Regions from separate parts of the Lysinibacillus sp. COL-1 genome, predicted to be linked through region 1. Evidence: riboswitches for the same ligand, from Rfam matches in the RefSeq annotation. Region 1 holds a riboswitch; each other region holds the start of a gene.

Evidence for each region. A riboswitch is a leader RNA that binds a small molecule or an ion and turns the genes downstream of it on or off. The one in region 1 is predicted to bind thiamine pyrophosphate.
Region 2: another riboswitch for thiamine pyrophosphate. It lies ahead of AC6BKE_RS19475 (ABC transporter substrate-binding protein); the one in region 1 lies ahead of thiC (phosphomethylpyrimidine synthase ThiC).
Region 3: another riboswitch for thiamine pyrophosphate. It lies ahead of thiW (energy coupling factor transporter S component ThiW); the one in region 1 lies ahead of thiC (phosphomethylpyrimidine synthase ThiC).
Region 4: another riboswitch for thiamine pyrophosphate. It lies ahead of thiT (energy-coupled thiamine transporter ThiT); the one in region 1 lies ahead of thiC (phosphomethylpyrimidine synthase ThiC).

Annotation. Positions count from the first base shown of each region.
Region 1 covers NZ_JCAWSJ010000002.1:623,352-625,556, forward strand. Annotated here, with positions in the region: gene AC6BKE_RS03520 (AEC family transporter) at 1-716, shown strand, start outside; TPP riboswitch at 795-909, shown strand; gene thiC (phosphomethylpyrimidine synthase ThiC) at 1,055-2,205, shown strand, end outside.
Region 2 covers NZ_JCAWSJ010000004.1:2,253,442-2,255,646, forward strand. Annotated here, with positions in the region: gene AC6BKE_RS19470 (thiamine-binding protein) at 1-142, opposite strand, end outside; gene AC6BKE_RS19475 (ABC transporter substrate-binding protein) at 144-1,139, opposite strand; TPP riboswitch at 1,293-1,403, opposite strand; gene parC (DNA topoisomerase IV subunit A) at 1,523-2,205, opposite strand, start outside.
Region 3 covers NZ_JCAWSJ010000004.1:633,899-636,103, reverse strand. Annotated here, with positions in the region: gene AC6BKE_RS11270 (MFS transporter) at 1-963, shown strand, start outside; TPP riboswitch at 1,030-1,137, shown strand; gene thiW (energy coupling factor transporter S component ThiW) at 1,229-1,729, shown strand; gene AC6BKE_RS11260 (VWA domain-containing protein) at 1,951-2,205, opposite strand, start outside.
Region 4 covers NZ_JCAWSJ010000003.1:500,918-503,122, reverse strand. Annotated here, with positions in the region: gene map (type I methionyl aminopeptidase) at 1-436, opposite strand, end outside; gene thiT (energy-coupled thiamine transporter ThiT) at 598-1,158, opposite strand; TPP riboswitch at 1,295-1,402, opposite strand; gene AC6BKE_RS06775 (magnetosome magnetite crystal formation protein family) at 1,530-1,853, shown strand; gene yxzF (small protein YxzF) at 1,909-2,031, shown strand; gene AC6BKE_RS06765 (AAA family ATPase) at 2,073-2,205, opposite strand, start outside.

The DNA.
Region 1 (2,205 bases):
TTTTTATTGGGAGTCAAATGATACTCAGTCATTTTTTAGCGAAAGGGCTTGGTTTGGCCAAAACGGAGGCAGCCGTCTTTAAAAATAGTGTTGTGCTCATTAACTCTGGAAATTATGGTATTCCAGTGGCCCAAATGATTTTTGTAACACAACCTATTGGTGTAGCCATTCAGGTCATGCTCGTTATATTTCAAAATATGACAACTTATACATATGGTTTGTACAATTTAATTTCCTCTACGAAATCGGGTATGACAATCATCAAAGATTTCTTTAAAATGCCCATTATTCATGCGCTAATTATTGGTGTCGCTATGAACTATTTTAATATTGGTATACCGGAGTTTATCAAAATACCTGTAGAGCATGTCGCAGATGGATTTATTGCTGTAGCCTTAATTACATTAGGCGCACAATTATCACAGCTTGAAATCAAATCTATGTTTAATAAAACTGTTTTTGTTAGCTGTTTTACAAGATTAGTTATCGGACCAGCTGTAGCATTGGTCATTATTTATGTATTGGGGTTAGATGGAGTTGTCGCACAATCTCTGTTTATAGCCAGTGCCTTCCCAACATCTCGCAATAGCTCTAGTCTAGCATTAGAATACGATGTGGAATCAGCTACAGCTGCGCAAACTGTTTTATTTTCAACCATTGTGAGCTGTCTAACAGTAACGATCGTGATTTATCTTGCGGAAGTATTATTTACTTAGTTGGATGAAAATTTTAAAATATTGAATGGAAAACTTCCATCTCTTAGAAATATCTGCTACACTAGCATCAAACTAAATAGTATTAACTAGGGGAGTCTGATGAGTCAGGCTGAGAGGGAAACGCTTAGAAGTTTCTTGACCCTTTGGACCTGATCTGGCTCATACCAGCGTGGGAAAGTTAAGAAGCTATTGCATCGTATGTCGTGTGCAATTACTAGACCTTTACATTCATGGCCGGATCCAAAAAAATATTTTGGATTCGGCCTTTCTTTATTTGTTGGAGTGAGCTAGATTTTCGGTCCTTGTATCAAATTACATTTAAGGGAGAGAAGTAGCTCATGTCAGTAGTTAGTGAAAAGAACATTACGATTATGTCTAGCTTTGAAGGAAGCAAAAAAGTGTATGTGGAAGGATCACGTCCAGATATTTTAGTACCTATGCGTGAAATCGCATTAAGCCCAACGACTGGTAGCTTTGGGGATGAAAAAAATGCCCCTATTCGAGTATATGATACGAGTGGTCCATACACAGATCCGAATTATCACGTTGATATTACAAAGGGTCTGCCTGCTTTGCGACGTGCATGGATAGAAGAAAGAGGAGATGTTGAGGAATATGAGGGGCGTACGATTAAACCTGAGGATAACGGTTTTCGTCGTGTTGATGATCCGCGCATTCAAGAAAATGTTTTCCCTGAATTGGAGCGGAAGCCTTTACGTGCAAAAAGGGGTAAAAATGTAACACAGCTTCACTATGCACGAAATGGAATGATAACGCCGGAAATGGAGTTTGTGGCGATACGTGAAAACATGGATCCTGAATTTGTTCGTTCAGAAATTGCAGCAGGTCGGGCTATTATGCCTTCTAATATTAATCACCCTGAGGCAGAGCCGATGATTATTGGTCGCAACTTCCATGTGAAAATCAATGCAAACATTGGAAATTCCGCGGTGTCGTCGTCAATAGCAGAAGAAGTTGAGAAAATGACATGGGCTACACGCTGGGGTGCCGATAATATTATGGATCTCTCGACTGGTAAACATATTCATACAACGAGAGAATGGATTATTCGAAATGCTGCAGTGCCAGTGGGAACGGTGCCCATTTATCAGGCTTTAGAAAAAGTAAATGGCATAGCCGAGGATTTAACGTGGGAAGTTTATCGTGATACGCTCATTGAGCAAGCAGAGCAGGGGGTTGATTATTTCACGATACATGCGGGTGTTCTTTTACGCTATGTACCTCTTACAGCAAATCGTGTAACAGGCATTGTGTCACGTGGTGGTTCAATTATGGCACAGTGGTGTTTATTTCATCATCAAGAGAATTTCCTTTATACACATTTTGAGGAAATCTGTGAAATTATGAAGACATATGATGTTGCTTTTTCTTTAGGAGATGGCTTACGCCCAGGTTCCATTGCAGATGCCAATGATGAGGCCCAATTTGCAGAGCTTGAAACGCTGGGTGAATTAACACAAATCGCTTG
Region 2 (2,205 bases), on a different contig from region 1:
CCATCGTCGTTTCCAACGGATGTACCTCATATTTCACACCAGCAGCATCTATCACAGCAATCGCCGCATCGACATACGGTATAACATCCTCAAATTTCTCTGTTTTTGGAATGATTTGAACACTGATTAATGAATTCGCCATCTTATTTGGCCTCCTTTTTAGGTAAGAAATCATTTGTAAAGGCTTGTTTCGCATTAAATTCGCCCTCTAACACGTTGTTGCTAGACATCCATTTTGCATAGTTTTCCCATACAGAAAGCTTTTGCTCTCCCCATTGCTTGGCATCATCCTGATATTTATCGGCTAGCCATTCCTGACTTTTATGCACTAACGCTTGATCTAAATCGGGAGCCGCTTCTATTAAAATATCAGCCGCCTCACTTGGATGTGCTATGGCGTATTCATAGCCCTTCGATGCAGCCGCCACAAACGCTTGAACTAGGTCAGGATTGTCCTGGATCATTTTTTCATTTGTAGCTAGAACAGGTGTATAATAGTCCAGCTGATCACTATAATCTGTTAAGTACAGCATATTAATCTTTTCACCCCGTAGCTCAGCTTCAATACCTGTCCACGCGTAATAAATCCAAGCAAAATCAATATCCTTTTGCATCATCGTGAAAAAATCTAAATCTCCTGCATTGACGATATCTAGTTTATGAATGTCTGCCTTTTCTGTTTGCATCAATGATTGTAGGACAGCTTGCTCTAGTGGAGCCCCCCAACCGCCATAGGTTTTACCTTCGAAATCCTTTGGTGATGTAATACCTTTTGATGCAATAGAAGCAAAGCCAGATGTATTATGTTGAATAATAGCAGCAATGGAGACAAGAGGCACATCTTGCACACGAGCCTGTGTAATCCCTTCCTGATAGCTCACACCAAACTCTGCCTTGCCAGAAGCAACAAGCTGATCGGCTCCTGCCTCCCCAGGCATAATAATGTCAACATCTAAGCCCTGCTCCTCAAAATAACCGAGTTTTTTTGCGACATACAGTCCTGTATGATTTGTATTTGGTGTCCAATCTAAGACCACTGATACTTTTTTCAGCTGATCAGTAGCCTGCTTGTCCTCCTTGTCACTACAGCCCACTAACGTTAAAAGTGCAGCCACTAGAATAAATAACCATTTTTTCATGCGAAGTCCTCCTAGTTGATAATGTGAAAGTGTTCATGATTGAATGTTGTCACCAGAAAGAAAGCGTATGCGTTTGGCAAGATATTGCTTGAAAACATAAAAAAACGCCTAGGATTCCTCCCAGACGTATTGCAATCAATCTTCAAAACTTTGCTTTTTTGAATAGATGTTCCCTACGCTGGTACGAGCCAAATCAGGTTCAAAGGGTCAGCGTCTATCGGACACAATCTCAGCTAGCAACTACTAGCCCCCCTACATTCTTGTGCTATGAACTTTTCGTTGATTATTATACCCATAGTTACGCTAAAATGACAAGATGCTATTTTTGACTAACGACTGCTCTCGTAAAAAAACCCAGCACTCCTAAGAGACTGGGCTTATCATTAGCTTAGTTTCTGTTCTTTTTTAGCCGTTAAAACATGGGAAATGGCCCCATCTGTTGCAATATCCACTTTAAACGAACCGTTGGAATGGCGATCAGCACGCGTCAATGTTTGGACATCAATGAGCTCTTGTACACCTTTTTCCGTTTCAATCACTATTTGCTCCTCATTCGTTGCTTGAATAACTGCCACAATACGGTGAGGATTTGCTTTTAATTCTGTTAATACTTTTAGACCACGTTTTGCACGACTTGCCACTTCAACTTCTGCAACATTCATTTTCTTCACGGCTCCACGCTGTGTGACGATTACCACATATTGTGTAGCATCAGGCTGTAGCACATTGACACCGACTAAGGCTTCTCCATCCTTTAGCGTGATGCCTTTGACACCGCCTGTTTTCACCCCTGTAACTGGTAATTCTTCCAGTGGGAAACGAATCGCATAGGCTGTATCCGTTGTTAACATCAGTTCCACATCATCTGTCACAAACGATGCATAGATCATCGCATCGCCCGCTTTAACATTCATTGTTTTTATTGGCTTCGAATAACGCGTCACCGCATAATCTGCCAGTGGGGAGCGTTTAATTTGACCATCTTTTGTAGCTGTTAAAATATACGTATTTGGCTGCTCGAATGTTTCAAAGCCATACACTGCAATAATAGACTCATCTTCCCCTG
Region 3 (2,205 bases), on a different contig from region 1:
TTCGGTCTTATTGTGACAGGTCTTGCACAAATCGGTTTTGGCCTAGCCACAGACGTCTGGATGCTATTTTTAGCACGCTTTTTAGGCGGTCTAGGTTCCGCATTTGTTGCACCTCCTATTATGGCATTTGTAGCTGACGTTACTACCTACGAGGAACGTGGAAAAGGTATGAGTATGTTGGGTGCTGCTATGTCACTGGGCTTTATGATAGGGCCAGGAATAGGTGGTTTCTTAGCAAAGGTTAGTTTACATTTTCCATTTTTCACGGCAGGAGTTGCTGCCATACTTGCATCTGTTTTATCTTACTTTTTATTACCATCTACTAAACCAAACACTTCACATGACAAGCAAAAGCAAGAAAATCTGGCGAAGCAAATGGCTCGTTCCATACATATGCCTTATTTCGTTATGCTCATTATCATGCTCGTGTTCTCGTTCGGAATTGCCAACTTCCAAACAACCTTGTCATTATTTGTGACAGAAAAGTTTAATTACACACCCGTAGATATTGCGATTATTTTAGTTGTCGGTGGTGCTTTTGGGGTAGTTGTACAAATGTTTGTGATTACACCACTTTTTAATCGCTTTGGTGAAATGAAAGTTGTGTTAGTCAATTTATTTATTGCATCTGTTGCTATTTTCTTAATATTGTTTGTATCTGGCTTCGCTCTTATATTAGTTGTAGCAACTATTTTCTCTACAGCAACAACACTAATTCGTCCTGCTGTAAATACACTAATTTCAAAGCTTGCAGAGAAAGAACAAGGGTTTGCTGCGGGCTTGAATAATGCTTACATGAGCCTTGGCAATATGATTGGACCAGCCTTAGCAGGTTTACTATTTGACTGGAATATGAACAGTCCATATATTTTCGGATCTATCATATTATTAGCCTGCTTCTTCCTTGCACTCATCTGGACATTGAAAAAAGCACCTCATCTAATGCATCCTGATACGAAATAGTCAGAAAAATCATTGACTATTTTTAACATTATGTTACAGTAATGTTGGTTAATAAAATTGAATGATATTTACCACTAGGGGAGCCTTTAAAAGGCTGAGACGTATATGATGATGTACGGACCCTTTGAACCTGATCTAGTTCATACTAGCGGAGGGAAGTGGCGCTACTTGCTATTATCATTGTCTATGCAAGGCCGCTTCCTATTGTTTAAAGGAAGCGGCCTTTTAATTTCCCTCATGATTTTATTCAAGAGGAGTGAACCTTATGTCAATTCGTAAAATGACAATCATGGCTTTATTAGTAGCGATTGCTGTAGCAGGATCTATCTTTGTATCCATACCAACAGGCATCGCACGCGCCTACCCCGTTCAGCATGCTGTTAACGTAATAGGAGCTATTATACTAGGACCCGTGCCAACAGTTCTAGTTGCCTTTGTGACAGCCATCATTCGTATCTTTACTGGTACAGGCTCTCTTTTAGCGATTCCTGGTAGCGTCATTGGAGCATTGTGTGCGGCCCTTGCCTACAAATACAGTAGAAAATCATGGCTAGCAGGATTCGGCGAAGTTTTTGGCACTGGTATTTTAGCTTCACTTATTGCCGTACCCTATGCAAAATTGCTTATGGAGACATCCGTAGCCGCATTATTCTTCATGCCAGCCTTTTTAACATCAAGTACCATCGGGGCCATCTTAGGTGTTATGGTAGCTAGCACTTTGCGAAAATCGGTACTAGTAAAGAGTTTTAATTCTTCGCTTTATTGAGTGGTGCTGAGTGCTTTTTGATTTTGGAAATTCTTTAAGATGTGCGAGAAGATTCCTTTTCTAGTCTTTGAGCGGGGTTCGTTTCTTTATGAGCGTCTCTCCCCCGAGAAGCACTTTTCGAAAGCGGCACTGTGTCAATCACCTTTGCACCCTTTTTTAAAACCTCAAAGCATTCAAAAAAGCAGTGCAAAATGGAATGATTTTGCACTGCCTTCACTCTATTATGATCGTTTTTTCATACCCTTTAATAGCTGGGCTACGTTCGTGTCTTCTGCTTGTACAGGTTTCTCCTCAATTGGCTGCTCTTTTTTATTCGTTTTTGTTAGGAAACTCCACCCAAAACGTCTTATGGTAATATCCATAAAGAATAGAAGCATACTTGCTAAAAGAAGCCATGTGGCAATGTTTTGTCGATCCGCTCCTTTGGTTGTAAAGTCACGGAACACATCTTGTGGTTCTTTTAAAACGGCTCCCCC
Region 4 (2,205 bases), on a different contig from region 1:
CAATTTGATTTAATTTAGACCCAGCCTTTACCTTTGTCATTGCTCGATCAAAGGCGCTTTTGGCAACGCGACATAGCTTTTCTTTGTCCTCATAGCCATCACCAACCACAAATGAAATACCAGTGTCAGCAAAGTAACCATTTAATGAACCAGAAACATCGATATTTACAATATCCCCTTCTTGAATAACACGTTTTCCGGGGATACCATGCGCCACTTCTTCATTGACACTAATACATGTATACCCTGGGAAATCATATTCTCCCTTTGGACCAGATATCGCGCCAGCCTCTGCAAACATACGGCCAGCAATTTCATCTAGCTCCAATGTTGTAACACCTGGTTTTGTGGCAGCTTTCATCGCTTCACGAATTTCAGCACAAATGCGTCCTATTTTTTTAAAAGCTTCAATCTCTTCTTGCGTTTTTACAATCATGTATAACGTCCCTTTCATCTAATATCTATACTTTAATATAACATAACTTGTTATGCGTATAACGATAAACGCTTTAAATATTGTATGCTTCCTTACTTTGCGAAGTGCGCAAAGAGTTATTTGCGACAAAAAAGCCCCTTCACAAATGTGAGGGGCATGTTTTATGCTTTTCTTTGCATTAATTGTGGAGCAGCTGTGAATAAAAGAACGCCTACAATTGCCGTTAAAATAGTTGCTGGTAGCATATATGTACCATTATAGATGATGGAATAGATCCATGCATTTTGATCGCCAGCATATTCTGCAAAAAATACAGCGCCAGCCATCGTGTGGGCTGCATATCGTAAGAAGCCCGCAAGCACCGTACCTAATATAATGTAAAGTGCCATTTTTGTTTTGTTGGCATTTTTGGCAGCCGCCAACACGGGTCCACGCACAACCGCCGCTAATCCTACAACTGTGAAAGCAACACCATAATCAAGGAATCCTTGTAGCCAGTGCACAATCGTAGCACCAAACATGGTTTGCATTACACCTACGAGTAATCCAGTTGTTAGCCCAGCTACTAAGCCCCAGCGAAATGCTATTAACATAATAGGTACCATGACTAGACTAACAGAACCACCTTGTGCCCATACTTTAAAGGAAACCTGATCAAGCACAAGAGCGATTGCTGCAAATATCGCAATCTCCACAAGCATTAATAGTCTTTTTTTGTCCATATATATTCTCTCCTTTGTTCCGATGTAGGATACAAGAGCAGGAATAGAAATGCGCTGATATGTCTCTTTCTGACACCTTTTTATTCCCTCAAGAATGAAAAAACGATGCCAGGACAGAGCCTCACATCGTACTAGTGTCGGTTTCTATCCACATCCCTACGCAAGCGTTAACTTACAGGTTCAAAGAGTCAAGGCATTACGTGCCCAGTCTCAGCTGACATCATCAGCTCCCCTTGTGGTCGTTACATCTGAATTTATTTGAACATTCTCATTGTACGCAAAGGATAGAAGGATTACAACCTCTTCCATATATTATTTTTTTGAAACTTTGCTGTTTTTCATGCGTAAATATTAAAAAAGGAGGTACAACTATGGAGAACCAAAAAATTTTATCTGCCTTTAGTTATTTAAGTATTTTCTTCGCCCCTTTTATCGTCCCATTAATTGTGTACATTATTACGAAAGATAGTGACGTAAAAAGACATTCAATTCGTGCACTTATCTCTCATTTAATTCCTTTTGTTTTCGGCATTCTGTTCTTTATTGTCTTTGTTTTTTCTACATTTAATTTGGATCCAACGTCCGGCAATAATACGATGTTGATTATTTGGTTCGTTTCGTTTGCCATTTATGCCATCGTCTCACTAGGAATTGTAATATGGAATATTATTCAAGCTGTTCGTGTTATTCGTTAATGTTTCATTTTTAAGCGAAACAGGTAGTAGTAATTGTAAAAGGAGCTGTTTTTGAATGAAAGTATCAAATGTTGTGAAAACCGCCGTAAAATTAGCACCTATTGTTATTCCTATCGTGAAAAAAGTAATGGCTGCAAAAAAAGGGACAACACCTACAGCCACCCCTCGAAAAAAATAAACAGCAGGCGTATTCCCTTGTTTTGGAAATACGCCTTTTATTTATTTCACTTCAAAGTGGGTTTGACTATGTCCATTCAATGTTTTTTCTACATGTAAGACCGCTGGCATCGCTGATTTTAATTCAGGCACATGAGAAATCACGCCAATCATACGACCAGAATCCTGTAAAGCA